Regions from separate parts of the Lysinibacillus sp. FSL K6-0232 genome, predicted to be linked through region 1. Evidence: a T-box and tRNA genes for the amino acid it is inferred to sense, from the RefSeq annotation. Region 1 holds a T-box; the other holds one or more tRNA genes.
The links. A T-box is a leader RNA that pairs with one kind of tRNA and senses whether it is charged. The one in region 1 lies ahead of MHB42_RS13280 (valine--tRNA ligase), so its partner is inferred to be a tRNA-Val.
Positions count from the first base shown of each region.

Region 2: it encodes a tRNA-Val, which carries the amino acid that the T-box ahead of MHB42_RS13280 (valine--tRNA ligase) is inferred to sense. The anticodon was not compared.

Region 1 covers NZ_JBBOYW010000001.1:2,716,160-2,725,394, forward strand. The annotation lists gene MHB42_RS13265 (bifunctional folylpolyglutamate synthase/dihydrofolate synthase) at 1-436, opposite strand, end outside; gene MHB42_RS13270 (bifunctional folylpolyglutamate synthase/dihydrofolate synthase) at 433-1,713, opposite strand; gene MHB42_RS13275 (hypothetical protein) at 1,849-2,250, opposite strand; gene MHB42_RS13280 (valine--tRNA ligase) at 2,454-5,099, opposite strand; T-box leader at 5,180-5,422, opposite strand; gene MHB42_RS13285 (hypothetical protein) at 5,514-5,708, shown strand; gene MHB42_RS13290 (valyl-tRNA synthetase) at 5,685-6,335, opposite strand; gene MHB42_RS13295 (CoxG family protein) at 6,476-6,922, opposite strand; gene purB (adenylosuccinate lyase) at 7,319-8,686, shown strand; gene MHB42_RS13305 (GNAT family N-acetyltransferase) at 8,683-9,177, shown strand; gene MHB42_RS13310 (amino acid ABC transporter substrate-binding protein) at 9,181-9,235, shown strand, end outside.
Region 2 covers NZ_JBBOYW010000001.1:310,835-320,069, reverse strand. The annotation lists gene MHB42_RS01555 (nitric oxide synthase oxygenase) at 1-860, opposite strand, end outside; tRNA gene MHB42_RS01550 (tRNA-Glu) at 1,474-1,545, opposite strand; tRNA gene MHB42_RS01545 (tRNA-Asn) at 1,547-1,623, opposite strand; tRNA gene MHB42_RS01540 (tRNA-Ile) at 1,638-1,711, opposite strand; tRNA gene MHB42_RS01535 (tRNA-Gly) at 1,713-1,786, opposite strand; tRNA gene MHB42_RS01530 (tRNA-Phe) at 1,793-1,868, opposite strand; tRNA gene MHB42_RS01525 (tRNA-Ser) at 1,875-1,967, opposite strand; tRNA gene MHB42_RS01520 (tRNA-Ala) at 1,985-2,060, opposite strand; tRNA gene MHB42_RS01515 (tRNA-Pro) at 2,075-2,151, opposite strand; tRNA gene MHB42_RS01510 (tRNA-Arg) at 2,166-2,242, opposite strand; tRNA gene MHB42_RS01505 (tRNA-Lys) at 2,260-2,332, opposite strand; tRNA gene MHB42_RS01500 (tRNA-Gln) at 2,346-2,420, opposite strand; tRNA gene MHB42_RS01495 (tRNA-His) at 2,430-2,505, opposite strand; tRNA gene MHB42_RS01490 (tRNA-Trp) at 2,551-2,624, opposite strand; tRNA gene MHB42_RS01485 (tRNA-Tyr) at 2,630-2,713, opposite strand; tRNA gene MHB42_RS01480 (tRNA-Thr) at 2,724-2,796, opposite strand; tRNA gene MHB42_RS01475 (tRNA-Asp) at 2,805-2,880, opposite strand; tRNA gene MHB42_RS01470 (tRNA-Val) at 2,885-2,960, opposite strand; rRNA gene rrf (5S ribosomal RNA) at 2,974-3,089, opposite strand; rRNA gene MHB42_RS01460 (23S ribosomal RNA) at 3,159-6,087, opposite strand; rRNA gene MHB42_RS01455 (16S ribosomal RNA) at 6,395-7,945, opposite strand; gene MHB42_RS01450 (LamB/YcsF family protein) at 8,395-9,162, opposite strand.

The sequences.
Region 1 (9,235 bases):
CCAATAAGCCTCCCATCCCCGCTTCAATAAGAGCAATATCAACATTACTATTGCTAAAGTGTAGAAATGCCGCAACTGTTAATAGCTCAAAATCTGTGAGCTTTCCACTAAGACCAGCGCGTTGCATTTGCTGAAAAACCTTATCCATCGCAGCCTGTGAAATCGCTTGCCCATCTACTTGAATTTGGTCATGCACATCGACAATGCACGGTGACATAAATTTACCGACACATAAGCCATGCTCCTTTGCAATTGCTTCAAGAAATGTTAATGTTGACCCTTTTCCGTTTGTACCCGCTAGATGAACGGTTGGCACTAGCTGCTCTGGATTGCCTACTAAGGATAGCGCCTCTTTCATTGCTGTAAGGCCGGGCTTAATCACATCATCGCTGTGAACATGCCAATGCTCTTTATAATAATTTAATTTAGGAATCATTCCTTTACCTCCTGTAGCCACTGACGAACTTCAGCGATAAAGTAAAGAGAACCTGTAATCACAATTATGTCAGTAGGCTGCCTTTTGCGTAATAACATGCTAATCGTGGCTTGCCAATTTTCATTATCGCTTTTCTTCGCATTCGTCGACAGCTGTGCTAAGCTTTTGGCAGACATAGCATTTGGTAAACCAATTTGTGTAAAAGCAATGGAGGCAGCAACGGCATCCATTAATGCAATACTAGTTGCATGATCTTTATCTGCTAATGCTGCATAGACAAAGTGATAGTGATAGTTTGGATATACCTCTTTCAACGTTTGAATAAGTGCAGTCGTTCCCTCTGAATTATGTGCACCATCTAGTACAATATAGTCTTGCCATTGTTCAAAGCGCCCTGCCCACTGTGCACCTTGCAATGCTTGGCGAATAGCTTGGTCAGTAACCGTAATCGCATTCTTTTCACGCAATGTAAGCATTGCTGTAATCGCAAGGCTTGCATTATCAATCTGATGTGAGCCAGCCATTTTTAATGCGATATCCGTCATTAACTTATTGCCCATTTGATAAGTAAAGCGCTGACCATCTACCCCTTGCAAGCTCGTAGTCACTGTAAAGTCTTGCCCTAAAACAAAGCATGGAGCCTGCTGTTGCATAGCCGTTTCTGTTATGACCGCTAATGCTTCCTGATTGTGAACGCCTACAATAACAGGAATGCCTTCTTTAATAATGCCAGCTTTTTCAGCAGCGACCTTTGCAAATGTATCTCCTAAAAACGCTGTATGCTCCAGTGAAATTGTTGTAATAATAGCAAGAAGCGGTGTGACAACATTTGTTGCATCAAGGCGTCCACCAAGTCCTGCTTCAATCAATGCGATATCAATACCTTCGTCTGCAAAGTATTGGAACATAATAAGTGTAACAACCTCAAAAAAGCTTGGAAAATCACCATTATAGTGTTGCTCTATGATTTGTGCGAGCTTATTAAAATAAGCTAAAAAATGCTGATCTGAAATGGGCTTACCATTAATCGTTATCCGTTCATTTACACGTTCTAGATGTGGCGATGTAAATGCGCCTACTTTGTAATTGGCATGTTGTAGCATTTCTCTTAATGCGTTTACCGTTGAGCCCTTTCCGTTAGAGCCAGCTACATGAATAATGCGTAGCTTGTTGTGAGGGTTATCTAAAAGCGCTAGCACCTCTCGCATAAGGACAAGCGGTGCACGTTTATGGTCAACTGCTTTTAATGAAAAAATAAATTTAGTACATTCATCCATTGTATTAAACAACAAAAACACTTCCTTTTCATGCAATATCTCTATTTTAGTACAAGTAACGTTGAATAACAGCGATTTCAATAGAAAAAACACACAGATAGGTGTGAACCTTTCTGTGTGTTTAACTATTTTTGTTTAATTCATTAGCTGGCGCGTTCCCAATAAAGCACCCATATTATCTAAAATAATTTTGGCGTCATTATTTAAAAGTGGCAATACATCTGAACGTTGCACTAATTCAAAGGAATTTTTTAATGTTCTTTTAAGCATAGAAATATCAAAGTTCGAACAATATTCATTAATTTTATGAATGGTTAATAAATCCGTACGTGATAATTTCGTTTCTTCTTTTTGCTCGCTATTGCTTGCTAGTATATGTTTGATCAATACACGACCACTCGTATTCAATAATCGGTAATACTTTGCTTCTGATAATTTTAAAAGATTTGTTTCGATTAGTACCCTTGCACTAACAAAATCAAGATCGTCACAAGCTCTATTCACCTTTGTAATAATTGTTGCAATATTCCCTGTCATCTACAATACCTCCATTTAATGGGATATTTACTATTTTCGCCAACAAAACATTAGTCTTTGCTTCCTAATTTATATAAAACGACACTCATCTATACTACTAATTATCCTTGATTTTACTATATACTTTTACCTAACACAACATATATCTTTCGTTGCATAAAATAAAAAAAGATGGATGACTTTATTGCCATCCACCGATTTTTTTACATATTTTTCAGTTCCTCTAAGCGTTTCAAGACAACGGCATGCTTGCTCTCATAATCTGCTAATTTTTCACGCTCTGCGTTTACTAATGCTTCAGGTGCTTTAGCAACAAATTTCTCATTAGATAGCTTACCTGTTACAAGTTTTACTTCTTTTGCCCATTTCTCTAGCTCTTTTTCAAGACGAGCAATTTCTTCCTCTAGGTTAATAAGCCCAACAAGCGGTAAGAAAACTTGTGCGCCTGTAACAACTGCTGTCATTGATTGACCTGGAGCCTCTAAGTTCTCACCAATTGTTAATGTTTCAGGGTTACAGAATTTTTCTAAATAGGCTTTATTTGTTTCAAGCACTGCCACTGTTGTAGCATCTTTTGCTGAAATAAACAATGGTACTTTTTTGCTCATTGGTGTATTCACTTCCGCACGAATATTACGTACCGAACGTATAATATCCATTAGAAGCTTCATATTATCTGCTTCTTCAGCAAAATGAAGGTCTGTGCGTACTGTTGGCCATGCAGCTACTGTAATTGATTCACCATCGTGTGGTAAGTGCTGCCAGATTTCTTCTGTAATGAAAGGCATAAATGGATGTAATAGACGCATTGTTTGATCAAGTACGTAAGCTAAAATAGAACGCGTTGTCTTTTTCGCTGCTTCATCCTCACCATATAGCGGTAATTTTGCCATTTCAATATACCAAGAACAGAAATCATCCCAAATGAAATTGTAAAGCTCACGACCTACTTCACCAAATTCATAACGCTCTGCAAGTGATGTTACGCGTTCAATTGTTTCGTTTAAACGTGTTAAAATCCATTTGTCAGCGACTGATTTTTCACCTGTTAGGTCAATGTCATCATATGTCATACCGTCCATATTCATTAGCGCAAAACGTGATGCATTCCAAATCTTATTGGCAAAATTCCATATGGACTCTACCTTTTCTGTTGTATAACGTAAATCTTGACCTGGAGAAGAGCCTGTTGCTAGGAAATAACGCAATGAGTCTGCACCATATTGTTCAATAACATCCATTGGATCGACACCATTGCCAAGTGATTTACTCATTTTACGTCCTTCACCATCACGTACTAAACCGTGAATTAACACATCTTTAAATGGTCGTTGTCCTGTAAATTCAATGCCTTGGAAAATCATACGCGATACCCAGAAGAAAATAATATCATAGCCAGTTACGAGCGTATTTGTCGGGTAGTAGCGTTTGTATTCTGCATTTGCTTCATCTGGCCAGCCCATTGTAGAAAATGGCCATAGCGCAGAGGAGAACCATGTATCCAGTACATCTTCATCTTGTGTCCAATTTTCGCTGTCTGCTGGTGCTTCTTTGCCAACGTAAATTTCACCTGTTTCATTATGATACCAAGCTGGAATTTGATGGCCCCACCATAATTGGCGAGAGATACACCAGTCGCGAATATTTTCCATCCAGCGAGAATATGTGTTTTCAAAACGAGCTGGTACAAAGTTTACTTTCCCTGCTTCATTCTTTTGTAATTCTAGTGAAGCATCTGCAAGTGGCTGCATTTTTACAAACCATTGTGCTGATAAATATGGCTCTACAACAGCACCTGAACGCTCTGAATGACCAACAGAGTGCATATGCTCTTCAATTTTAAATAACACGCCAGCCTCTTGTAAATCAGCTACGATTTGCTTACGACATTCAAAACGATCCATACCTTGATATTTACCAGCTAGCTCATTCATTGTGCCATCTTCATTCATCACAAGAATGCGCTCTAAATTATGACGATTCCCTACTTCAAAGTCGTTCGGGTCATGCGCTGGTGTCATTTTTACAACACCTGTACCAAAATCTTTATCTACGTAGTCATCGGCTACAATTGGAATTTCACGTCCTACAATTGGTAAAATAACAGTTTTGCCAATTAAATGTTGGTAGCGCTCATCATCTGGGTGCACAGCTACGCCTGAGTCACCAAGCATTGTTTCTGGACGTGTTGTCGCAACTTCCACATGACCTGAACCATCAGCTAGTGGATATTTCATATGATAAAATGCACCTTGCACATCCTGATAAATTACTTCAATATCAGATAATGCTGTTTTCGCCGCAGGATCCCAGTTAATAATACGTTCACCACGATAAATTAAGCCTTTTTCATATAATTGTACAAAAACAGTTTTAACAGCATCTGATAGCCCTTTATCAAGGGTAAAGCGTTCACGTGTATAATCTAAGCCAAGACCAAGCTTTGCCCATTGATCACGAATATGTCCAGCATATTCTTCTTTCCATTCCCATGTTTTTTCGAGGAATTTTTCACGTCCTAAATCATAACGTGTAATATTATCCTCACGTAGCTTGGCTTCTACTTTTGCTTGTGTTGCTATACCTGCATGGTCCATCCCTGGTAACCATAGTGCATCGTATCCTTGCATACGCTTCATGCGGATAATGATATCTTGTAAGGTTGTATCCCAAGCATGACCCAGATGTAGTTTACCTGTTACATTTGGTGGTGGAATAACGATGGAATAAGGCTTTTTGCCACTTTCAGGCTGTGCCTCAAAAAATTTACCTTGTAGCCACCATTCATAGCGTCCAGCCTCAATGGACTGTGGGTCATACTTCGTTGGCATTGAAATGTTTTCTGTCATCTTGACTCCTCCTATTGTTTGAAAACTATTGGTAAAGAAATGCTGTTCATTTTTTACCCAATAAAAAAACTCCTGTCGTCTAAAAGGACGAAGGAGTTTTAGTTCGCGGTACCACCTTTAATTCCAGCAGTGGTTAAGAATTTTTCTTAGCCTACCCTACTGGCTCTTAATTCGGTAACGGTGTTTAACCGGCTTTAACTACTATTAGTTCACTAAAGCTGCTCAAGGGCTACCTTCAATTTCGTACAAATGGAAATTTCCCAGCTACCATTTCCTCTCTTAAAATGTACAACAAATTTACTCTTCCCTATCATTGCATCCATATTGAATTTTCCTTATTGTACCGCAAAATCGTGTTGTCTTTCAAGTGATTTCATTGTTTTTAGGAACTGTGAAAAGGAAGTGAATCATTAAATGCGTCGACGTAAATATAACCCTTGGCTTTTACCACCATGGCTACGACAAATTCGTTTCTATTGTCGAACGATTATCGTACCGCTTTGTGCTTTTCAATTTATCCGTGTTATTATTGTGCCAACATCTGGCGATCTTATTTTTTTACTAGTTTTGCTGCTGCTTTGCTACTTACTTTTGAAAGATATCATTTGAAACACGGACTTTTAGCGGTGTATATTCCTCCGTTAAATCCCAAATCATTGAAGGTACTTCATGCCAAGAGCTCGACTCACGTACAACAATATGGCTTGAGGATTCTCTCAGCGTCACTTTTTGATCTGTTGTTGTCGTTATCTCTTGGTGTGAAGCTGCTACAGCAGTATGCTGCTTTACTGGCACACTTTCTGCTACAATGGCAACTGACTGTTCTTCCTCCGCAACGCTTACAGGCACTTTTTCTACAATAGGTTCTAGTTCATTAAAGACACTTGTTACTGTCCACTCCAGTTGACACATTTGGTTTGTTAAACTAGGGCGAATATCTTTAATCATTAAATCTTTTACATCTGATTCTTTTGGCAAATCGATATGCAAAGGTACGGCATATTCAAAATAGCCCGTATCCCCTTGAATATCAAGCGCATCAATAGCGATAATATCCTCTTGCTCCATATAAGCCTGCATATCCTGAAAATCAAAGCGTACATGTGCAGTAATATGGTAAATACCCATCAGTCGAAGCGAGTCCTCTAATTGCATTGTCTGCCACTGTGGTTTAATTTGCACAGCTGCTATTTCTGTTGGGCAACCATAGCCAGGAAAACAAAATGTTTCACACATCTTCCAAGTTTTGTGTTCGATAATAATCCCTCCCCTTGCATCATATGACTATGCAAAGGATAGTATGCGAGAAGGCTCACAAAGAAATGGCATGCTAGAATTGCTCTCTAGCATGCCATTTTTACTGTTACGTATGTTGATTAAACATTCACTAATTTAATTTTATTTGCTACACGATCTGTTAGCATTTGTGTAGCTTTTGGTACGATAGGTTTGAAAATTGGGTTTAAAACAGGACCCGCTAATCCGCCTGCTGTTACTTCTAAAAAGCCTGTCATTTTTGTGTTTTCAGCATCTAAGCTTTCTGCAAGGAAATAACCATTTCCTGAAAAGTTATCAGAAATACCTTTCAATTCAAAAGTTACTTTTGTTGGCGCTACCCATTCTAAAATCGTAATCTCTACCTCTACTGTTTTTTTCAAAACACCAACATTGCCTTTAAAAGTCCATGTAGAGTGCTTATCATCAATCATTTTATGTGCGTTATAGCCTGGGACAAGCTTTGCCCATTTTTCCATATCGCTAACGAAATCCCATACATGTTCAATTCCTACAGGTACTTCGACCGTATGTGTGCCTGTTGCCATATCATTTCACTACTTTCTATTATGAATAGCTTTATTATAAACGATTTTGCCCGTAATTTGACTATGCTGAAAGATATAATTTTGACAAAAAACAGTCCTTTTTCCAATCCGCAGAAGCTCCCCTTTAGAAAAGAGTCTGCACAATTTTTGTTACCCTCCTCTTTATGGAAGTCCTTTTGTCATTATCTCCTACGAATAAACCATCATTAATTAAGAATTAACGTTATTAAATTTGCACTAAATAACTATACTTTCTTCCTATTTAAAATGCTTAATCAAATTAAGAGAAAAATTCGAAAATTTTAAAATTATTCTTGATAAAAACAGAGTAAACCAGTATACTTTGTTTCATAATAAACTTTAGTGAAATAGTTGGTTTTAAAAGGAGATAATAAAATGCCCTCACATGTAATTGATATGATAATGTTGAAAAACAACTTCGGTACAGAGGAAATGCGCAATGTTTGGTCTGATGAAAATAGATTACAAAAGCATCTAGCTGTAGAAATTGCTTTAGCACAGGCAGAAGGTGAGCTTGGTGTTATTCCCCAAGAAGCAGCTGAGGAAATTGTCAAACAAGCAAGTCAAGCACATTTCGATCTCGAACAGCTTGCTGCAAATATGGCGAAGCTCAAACACTCACTAATGCCAACCATTAAGGCTATTCAAGAAATTAGTGGCGAGCATGGCGAATTTGTTCATTATGGTGCTACAACACAAGATATTGTGGATACAGGCACTATCCTACAACTTAAAGAAGCACATCAAATTATTCGACGTGATGTATTGAAGGTAGCAGATGCCCTAGCCGTACTTGCTAAAGAACATAAGCTTACATTAATCGCAGGTCGTTCACATGGCATGCAAGGCTTGCCAACAACATTCGGCTTTAAAATGGCTGTCGTATTAAGCGAAATATTACGTCATATTGAGCGTCTACAACAAATCGAGGAGCGCGCTTTTGCTGGTAATATTAGCGGTGGTGTTGGTACATATGCATCATTTGGAGAGCAGGGCATTGCTATTGAGCAGCGTGCTATGGAAATTTTAGCACTTCAAGCACCTGAAATTTGCTGGCACTCCTCACGTGATCGCTTAGCAGAATACGCAAGTGTACTTGGCTTTATTAGTGGGACGCTTGGCAAATTAGCCAATGAATTTTATAACTTAATGCGCACAGAGATTGATGAGGTGGAGGAACCTTTCTCCAAAGGAAATGTCGGCTCATCCACAATGCCACATAAACGTAATCCAGCGATGTTTGAGGGCATTGCAAGCTTAACTCGCCCTATTTTACAAAATGTATCGCTGATGCAGCATTCCTTAATTGTTGAACATGAGCGTGATGCCATGTCATGGCGTGCAGAATGGATTGCTTTACCTGAAATCACGATTTACTTATCATCTCAGCTAGCTACTACCATTGCCGCATTACAAGGCTTAGTCGTGAAGCCACAAAATATGTTGAAAAACTTAGACAAATTAGGTGGTTTACTATTATCTGAAAAGATAATGTTTGAGCTTTCTAGCCAATTTGGGAAGCAAACTGCCCACCATATTCTCTATGAAATTTCAATGACAGCACTTGAAAACAATGTGCCATTTAAAGAGCTTTTAGCACAAGATGAACGCATTACAGCTAGTTTCACAGAAGAACAATTAACAAATATTTTCGACTATGCCTCTTATGTTGGGCTTGCACCAGCAAAAGTAGAGGAAGTTTTAGCGCATTACAAACAGGTGAAAGAGGAGGCTTGCTTATGACCTATACATATCGTGCAGCAACACTCGATGATGCAGAAATATTGCGCAATTTACTGCATGCTTCCTATGCAGAAAATTTACAATACGGCGTACATTTTGATGCAACAACCGTTACATTACAGCAGGTACAAGCGCATTTAATCTATAATCTTTGCTATTTTTTAGAGGATGATGGTGTTGTGCTATCCACTGTATCGCTCCGTATGCCATGGGGACCAAATCCCGGTCCCTGCCCTGTTCCACATATTGGCTGGTTTGCTAGCCTCCCCAATAGCGGAAAAAAAGGCATTGGCTCTGCTCTGTTGGAATGGCTAGAAACAACCATATTGAAAGAGCAGTTGAAAGTACCCTATGTAACACTAGGTACAGCAGACTCTCATCCATGGCTTGGCACAATGTATGAGAAAAAGGGCTATGTAAAATTTGGGCAAAAAGATTTAGGTAAGGGTCATCTGACAAACTATTATAAAAAGAACATTTTGGAGGCTTAATAGATGAAAAAGAAAATTTTACTGACAGCATTTATCGCTGTATTCGCACTTGTATTAG
Region 2 (9,235 bases), 2.4 Mb from region 1:
TCCACAATGCTCACTCCATCTTCTTTAAAGGAATGAAGCACTGCAATATTAAGCTCAACTAGTGCACGGTCACGCCAAAGAGAAGCTTGCTTTGTTGTATCAAGGTTAAATATCTCCGCAATTGCTGGAAGCATATTATAGCGCTCATAATCTGCTAAATTACGCGCTCCGATTTCCGTACCCATATACCAGCCATTAAATGGAGCTGCCTGAAAATCAATACCTGCCATTTGAAAACGCATGCTTGAAATAATAGGTACAGCATACCATTTCATTCCTAATTTTTCCATCTCTACTGACTCTGGGTGACGAATTGGCACTTCTAAAATATAGTCTTTAGGGATTGGAAATAATTGTGGTGCACGTTCATCCACCTGTATCACAAGCGGAAGCACATCAAAGGCAGTTCTGTCGCCTTTCCAGCCTAACGATTCACATATTTTAGTAAACGGAATAGAATGTGCATCACCAATAACACCTGAATCCGTTTCATAACCTGCATAGCGTATTAGCTGATGATTCCAAATTCGCACCCTTCCTGATGCAAATACTGTAATAGTCGGACGGATTTTCCCATTATTTGTAGCGTACTGGATATGTTCTAGTAATTTTTGAAAAACTTCCTGCTCGTCTAGAACATTGCGTGCATCTACTACATGTAGCGACTGCCAAAATAGACGTCCAATACATTTATTACTGTTACGCCATGCCACTCGTGCACCAAAAACTATTTCCTCTGTTGTAGGATTATATTCACCTGCTGCTGCAATTTGCTGCAATCTATTTTCTAACCAAGTATTTGAGTGATTTTGCTCTGCTTGATAAAGCTTTAAAAATTGCTGTATCTCCTGTCTATTCATAGTCCAATTCCTCCATCTACCCTCATATTAGAGGAAGGAAAGTGCTAGCACCATGAAAATATCTTTTAAAAAAACATACATATTTTATATATGAAATAGTTTGTTCAAAATTAAAGCTAGTTGTTATGTTATTTTATATAAAATTAAACAATGGAAAAGCCTAGGCACAAATTGAATGCCTAGGCTTTGAATTACGATGACATGTATAGATTAGCATATTGTACTAAACAATTTCTGAACAAAATAGTTACTACCTGCCCAACGAATATCATAAATATCCATATAGAAATGTACCTCGGCTATTTGGCATTTGCCGAAGTCATTGTAATTTGACTATTGTCGATGATGGGACTCATTTATGACAGTTAAATTTTTTAAATACAGACATATTTTATCCAGCATCATCTTTTTCTATAGCCGACCTGTAATTATTAACATATTTATCGTAGAATCAATTTTTCTAAGAGAGGGCAGTCAATATATTATTAAGTAAATATATATGAACAGCTCTTTCCATTAGTTATCCTAATACTTATTAAATTTCCTCATTACTATTCACAAGTATAAAGACAAATAAAAAAGCATGTAACATATACTTATGCTACATGCTTGATGACCCGTACGGGATTCGAACCCGTGTTACCGCCGTGAAAGGGCGGTGTCTTAACCACTTGACCAACGGGCCGTGGCTCCGAAGGCAGGACTCGAACCTGCGACAACCTGATTAACAGTCAGGTGCTACTACCAACTGAGCTACTTCGGAATAATGATGATTGATGGGCCTAAATGGACTCGAACCATCGACCTCACGCTTATCAGGCGTGCGCTCTAACCAGCTGAGCTATAGGCCCTTGGAGCGGGTGATGAGAATCGAACTCACGACATCAGCTTGGAAGGCTGAGGTTTTACCATTAAACTACACCCGCAAATAATGGTGGGTCAGGACGGAATCGAACCGCCGACACTTAGAGCTTCAATCTAATGCTCTACCAACTGAGCTACTGACCCGAGAAATGGAGGAGGTAGAGGGATTCGAACCCCCGCGCGGTGTTACCCGCCTGTCGGTTTTCAAGACCGATCCCTTCAGCCAGACTTGGGTATACCTCCAAAAATATTAAAATATATGGTGGAGCCTAGCGGGATCGAACCGCTGACCTCCTGCGTGCAAGGCAGGCGCTCTCCCAGCTGAGCTAAGGCCCCATCATTTTAGAAAATGGTCGGAATGACAGGATTCGAACCTACGACCCCTTGGTCCCAAACCAAGTGCTCTACCAAGCTGAGCTACATTCCGAAAACACATTTTATTGGCGCGCCCGACAGGAGTCGAACCCATAACCTTCTGATCCGTAGTCAGACGCTCTATCCAATTGAGCTACGGGCGCTTATTATGTAATAACAATGAGCCATGAAGGACTCGAACCTTCGACCCTCTGATTAAAAGTCAGATGCTCTACCAACTGAGCTAATGGCTCATAAAAGAAAAAATGGCTGGGGTACTAGGATTCGAACCTAGGCATGACGGAATCAAAATCCGTTGCCTTACCGCTTGGCTATACCCCAACATTAAAATGGGGCGACTGATGGGAATCGAACCCACGAATGTCGGAACCACAATCCGATGCGTTAACCACTTCGCCACAATCGCCACTATATATGATAACAGCTACATATGAACGAGTACCTCAAGACCTGGCAGGGGCAGTAGGAATCGAACCCACACCAAAGGTTTTGGAGACCTCTATTCTACCGTTGAACTATGCCCCTAAAAATGGTGGAGGGGGACGGATTCGAACCGCCGAACCCTAAGGAGCGGATTTACAGTCCGCCGCGTTTAGCCACTTCGCTACCCCTCCAAGGGAATGATGCCGGCGATAGGAGTCGAACCCACGACCTACTGATTACAAGTCAGTTGCTCTACCAACTGAGCTACACCGGCATATAATATGGCGGTCCCGACCGGGATCGAACCGGCGATCTCCTGCGTGACAGGCAGGCATGTTAACCGCTACACCACGGGACCATAATGGTGGAGGATGACGGGCTCGAACCGCCGACCCCCTGCTTGTAAGGCAGGTGCTCTCCCAGCTGAGCTAATCCTCCACATAAAAAATAAGCGAAGCGACGTCCTACTCTCACAGGGGGAAGCCCCCAACTACCATCGGCGCGAAAGAGCTTAACTTCCGTGTTCGGTATGGAAACGGGTGTGACCTCTTTGCCATTATCACTTCACTTATTCAATTGAAAGAATTATTCTTTCAAAACTGGATAAACGGTGCATTGAATTGCGTCAAACTGGTTTTGGTTAAGTCCTCGATCGATTAGTATTCGTCAGCTCCATGTGTCGCCACACTTCCACCTCGAACCTATCTACCTCATCGTCTTTGAGGGATCTTACTTACTTGCGTAATGGGAAATCTCATCTTGAGGGGGGCTTCATGCTTAGATGCTTTCAGCACTTATCCCGTCCACACATAGCTACCCAGCGATGCCTTTGGCAAGACAACTGGTACACCAGCGGTGTGTCCATCCCGGTCCTCTCGTACTAAGGACAGCTCCTCTCAAATTTCCTACGCCCACGACGGATAGGGACCGAACTGTCTCACGACGTTCTGAACCCAGCTCGCGTACCGCTTTAATGGGCGAACAGCCCAACCCTTGGGACCGACTACAGCCCCAGGATGCGATGAGCCGACATCGAGGTGCCAAACCTCCCCGTCGATGTGGACTCTTGGGGGAGATAAGCCTGTTATCCCCGGGGTAGCTTTTATCCGTTGAGCGATGGCCCTTCCATGCGGAACCACCGGATCACTAAGCCCGTCTTTCGACCCTGCTCGACTTGTCGGTCTCGCAGTCAAGCTCCCTTGTGCCTTTACACTCTACGAATGATTTCCAACCATTCTGAGGGAACCTTTGGGCGCCTCCGTTACCTTTTAGGAGGCGACCGCCCCAGTCAAACTGTCCGCCTGACACTGTCTCCTGCCCCGCTAAGGGGCATGGGTTAGAATTTCAATACAACCAGGGTAGTATCCCACCGACGCCTCCTTCGAAGCTGGCGCTCCGAGATCTCTGGCTCCTACCTATCCTGTACAAGTTGTACCAAAATTCAATATCAGGCTACAGTAAAGCTCCACGGGGTCTTTCCGTCCTGTCGCGGGTAACCTGCATCTTCACAGGTACTATAATTTCACCGAGTCTCTCGTTGAGACAGTGCCCAGATCGTTACGCCTTTCGTGCGGGTCGGAACTTACCCGACAAGGAATTTCGCTACCTTAGGACCGTTATAGTTACGGCCGCCGTTTACTGGGGCTTCAATTCGTAGCTTCGCTTGCGCTAACCACTCCTCTTAACCTTCCAGCACCGGGCAGGCGTCAGCCCCTATACGTCACCTTACGGTTTTGCAGAGACCTGTGTTTTTGCTAAACAGTCGCCTGGGCCTATTCACTGCGGCTCTCTCGGGCTTTCACCCTAACAGAGCACCCCTTCTCCCGAAGTTACGGGGTCATTTTGCCGAGTTCCTTAACGAGAGTTCTCTCGCACACCTTAGGATTCTCTCCTCGACTACCTGTGTCGGTTTGCGGTACGGGCACCTCTCACCTCGATAGAGGCTTTTCTTGGCAGTGTGAAATCAGGAACTTCGTCCATACGGACTCGCCATCACAGCTTGGCGTTACAGTGTGCGGATTTGCCTACACACACACCTTACTGCTTGGACGCGCATTACCAACAGCGCGCTTACCCTATCCTCCTGCGTCCCCCCATTTCTCAAACGGTGAGGAGGTGGTACAGGAATATCAACCTGTTGTCCATCGCCTACGCCTATCGGCCTCGGCTTAGGTCCCGACTAACCCTGAGCGGACGAGCCTTCCTCAGGAAACCTTAGTCATACGGTGGACGGGATTCTCACCCGTCTTTCGCTACTCATACCGGCATTCTCACTTCTAAGCGCTCCACCAGTCCTTCCGGTCTGACTTCAACGCCCTTAGAACGCTCTCCTACCACTGACATCGTAGATGTCAATCCACAGCTTCGGTGAATCGTTTAGCCCCGATACATTTTCGGCGCAGCGTCACTCGACCAGTGAGCTATTACGCACTCTTTAAATGATGGCTGCTTCTAAGCCAACATCCTGGTTGTCTGTGCAACGCCACATCCTTTTCCACTTAACGATTACTTTGGGACCTTAGCTGGTGGTCTGGGCTGTTTCCCTTTTGACTACGGATCTTATCACTCGCAGTCTGACTCCCGTGTATAAATATCTGGCATTCGGAGTTTGTCTGAATTCGGTAAACCGGGATGGCCCCCTAGTCCAAACAGTGCTCTACCTCCAGTATTCTCATCACGAGGCTAGCCCTAAAGCTATTTCGGAGAGAACCAGCTATCTCCAAGTTCGATTGGAATTTCTCCGCTACCCACACCTCATCCCCGCACTTTTCAACGTGCGTGGGTTCGGGCCTCCAGTAAGTGTTACCTTACCTTCACCCTGGACATGGGTAGATCACCTGGTTTCGGGTCTACGACCACGTACTACTTCGCCCTATTCAGACTCGCTTTCGCTGCGGCTCCGCCTTCTACAGCTTAACCTTGCACGTAATCGTAACTCGCCGGTTCATTCTACAAAAGGCACGCTATCACCCATGAACGGGCTCTAACTACTTGTAGGCACACGGTTTCAGGTTCTCTTTCACTCCCCTCCCGGGGTGCTTTTCACCTTTCCCTCACGGTACTGGTTCACTATCGGTCACTAGGTAGTATTTAGCCTTGGGAGATGGTCCTCCCGGATTCCGACGGAATTTCACGTGTTCCGCCGTACTCAGGATCCACTCAGGAGAGAACGAACTTTCGACTACAGGGCTATTACCTGCTCTGGCGGACCTTTCCAAGTCGCTTCATCTAACTCGCTCTTTTGTAACTCCGTATAGAGTGTCCTACAACCCCAAGAGGCAAGCCTCTTGGTTTGGGCTCTTCCCGTTTCGCTCGCCGCTACTCAGGGAATCGATTTTTCTTTCTCTTCCTCCAGGTACTTAGATGTTTCAGTTCCCTGGGTCTGCCTTCAAGACGCTATGTATTCACGTCAAGATACTACGCCATTAAACGTAGTGGGTTCCCCCATTCGGAAATCTCCGGATCAAAGCTCACTTACAGCTCCCCGAAGCATATCGGTGTTAGTGCCGTCCTTCTTCGGCTCCTAGTGCCAAGGCATTCGCCGTGCGCCCTTAATAACTTAACCGTCAGCTTTCAATACACATCGCATTTCGTTGTCAGCTTCACTCGTTTGCTTCCTAGAACTGCTCGTGTCTTGAAACCTTTACAATGTTATTAAGCCTATAAAAAACTTAAAAAATAAATGTGTTTGTTACAATTTCAATGTCGTTTTATCCAGTTTTCAAAGAACAAAGCTACTACCTGCTTCTATTGTTGAGAATAACAGGAGTACATGATTTTGAAGTATTTCATTCAGAAGAATGAACCTTCAAAACTGAACAGCAAAACGTAATCGTACAAACCCAAGGTTTGTATTCCGAAAATATCCTTAGAAAGGAGGTGATCCAGCCGCACCTTCCGATACGGCTACCTTGTTACGACTTCACCCCAATCATCTATCCCACCTTCGGCGGCTGGCTCCAAAAGGTTACCTCACCGACTTCGGGTGTTACAAACTCTCGTGGTGTGACGGGCGGTGTGTACAAGGCCCGGGAACGTATTCACCGCGGCATGCTGATCCGCGATTACTAGCGATTCCGGCTTCATGTAGGCGAGTTGCAGCCTACAATCCGAACTGAGAACGACTTTATCGGATTAGCTCCCTCTCGCGAGTTGGCAACCGTTTGTATCGTCCATTGTAGCACGTGTGTAGCCCAGGTCATAAGGGGCATGATGATTTGACGTCATCCCCACCTTCCTCCGGTTTGTCACCGGCAGTCACCTTAGAGTGCCCAACTAAATGATGGCAACTAAGATCAAGGGTTGCGCTCGTTGCGGGACTTAACCCAACATCTCACGACACGAGCTGACGACAACCATGCACCACCTGTCACCGTTGCCCCCGAAGGGGAAACTATATCTCTACAGTGGTCAACGGGATGTCAAGACCTGGTAAGGTTCTTCGCGTTGCTTCGAATTAAACCACATGCTCCACCGCTTGTGCGGGCCCCCGTCAATTCCTTTGAGTTTCAGTCTTGCGACCGTACTCCCCAGGCGGAGTGCTTAATGCGTTAGCTGCAGCACTAAGGGGCGGAAACCCCCTAACACTTAGCACTCATCGTTTACGGCGTGGACTACCAGGGTATCTAATCCTGTTTGCTCCCCACGCTTTCGCGCCTCAGCGTCAGTTACAGACCAGAAAGTCGCCTTCGCCACTGGTGTTCCTCCAAATCTCTACGCATTTCACCGCTACACTTGGAATTCCACTTTCCTCTTCTGCACTCAAGTCCCCCAGTTTCCAATGACCCTCCACGGTTGAGCCGTGGGCTTTCACATCAGACTTAAAGGACCGCCTGCGCGCGCTTTACGCCCAATAATTCCGGACAACGCTTGCCACCTACGTATTACCGCGGCTGCTGGCACGTAGTTAGCCGTGGCTTTCTAATAAGGTACCGTCAAGGTACAGCCAGTTACTACTGTACTTGTTCTTCCCTTACAACAGAGTTTTACGATCCGAAAACCTTCTTCACTCACGCGGCGTTGCTCCATCAGGCTTTCGCCCATTGTGGAAGATTCCCTACTGCTGCCTCCCGTAGGAGTCTGGGCCGTGTCTCAGTCCCAGTGTGGCCGATCACCCTCTCAGGTCGGCTACGCATCGTCGCCTTGGTGAGCCGTTACCTCACCAACTAGCTAATGCGCCGCGGGTCCATCCTGTAGCGATAGCAGAACCATCTTTCAACTCAGAAACATGTGTTTCCAAGTATCATTCGGTATTAGCCCCGGTTTCCCGGAGTTATCCCCAACTACAGGGTAGGTTACCCACGTGTTACTCACCCGTCCGCCGCTAACGTCAGAGGAGCAAGCTCCTCCTCTGTTCGCTCGACTTGCATGTATTAGGCACGCCGCCAGCGTTCGTCCTGAGCCAGGATCAAACTCTCCATAAAAAGAAATTTGATTTGCTCAAATTGTTTTGCTGGCATCTCATCTTCATTCGATGTCCAAATTTATTTCGTTCACTTACTAAAGTAAGCTACTAAAATTTATTGATTACGTTTTGCTTGTTCAGTTTTCAAGGTTCATATTTTGCTTTGTTTTAGCGTGTCACCGTGGCGACTTGTATAATAATATACCCTTATCTAAAAAAGGTCAACACTTTTTCTAAAAAAAGTTTTATTTTTTTCTCAACATAGAAAAGCTTCCTATATTAGTAAAAAGTTTTATGATACTTTCACCATACTATGCTGCTAATCAGAAAATAATCTTATCATATTTTTTCATAAAAAATAATATTTTTTTATAGAAAGTGAGTAAATAATAAAACCTTGCTTCTTAAAAGAGCCTTATTAAGCTAGAGCATGTCTTTAAATAACTTTTCAGACACGCCCTCTATATTTTAAAGCCAATCAGCTAATCTTTTTATTTCCACACCCTTGTCGATTAAGGCAGCTTTTATATCTCGTGCTAATGCTAAAGAGCCTACTGTATCACCATGAATTAAAATACTTTCACCATCAACTGTTATTTCTTTTCCTGTAATCGTTGTTACTTTACCTTCTAGCACCATACGAACACAGCGCTCAATCACAATATCCTTATCATGGAGAACAGCATTCGGATTTCTTCTTGAAACTAATGTACCATCATCATTATAAGCACGATCAGCAAAAATTAACTTCGCCACCTTCATTCCTTGTTCTCTAGCAAGTCGCTCTAATTCGCCAGTTTGTGTAACAATAACTAATGAGGGATTAAATTCGATTACTGCTTCAAGCATCGCCGCAGCACATTCTGTATCAACCATGGAAAGATCACCTAAACTTCCATGTGGACATATATGTTGTAGTTTACCACCTGCCACTCTAACAAATGCATCTAGTGCACCTAATTGGTAGAGAACATCCGTTTTCACTTCCCATGGTGTTACACTAATATTTCGACGCCCAAAGCCTAATAAATCTGGAAAACCGGGATGTGCTCCAACACCAACCCCCTTTTTTATCGCTTCATTAACAGCCAGCGCCATCGTTCTAGGGTCTCCCGCATGAAAACCACAGGCAACACTTGCTGAACTAACAATTTCAATAATACTAGCATCATCAGCAGCTTCATATAAACCAAAGCCTTCACCTAAATCTGAAATAATATCAATTACACGCCCCATATATGACTCCCCTTTTATAACGTTTAAACTCTTTTAAAATATTTAATTTTTATTTTAGGCATTAAAAGAATAT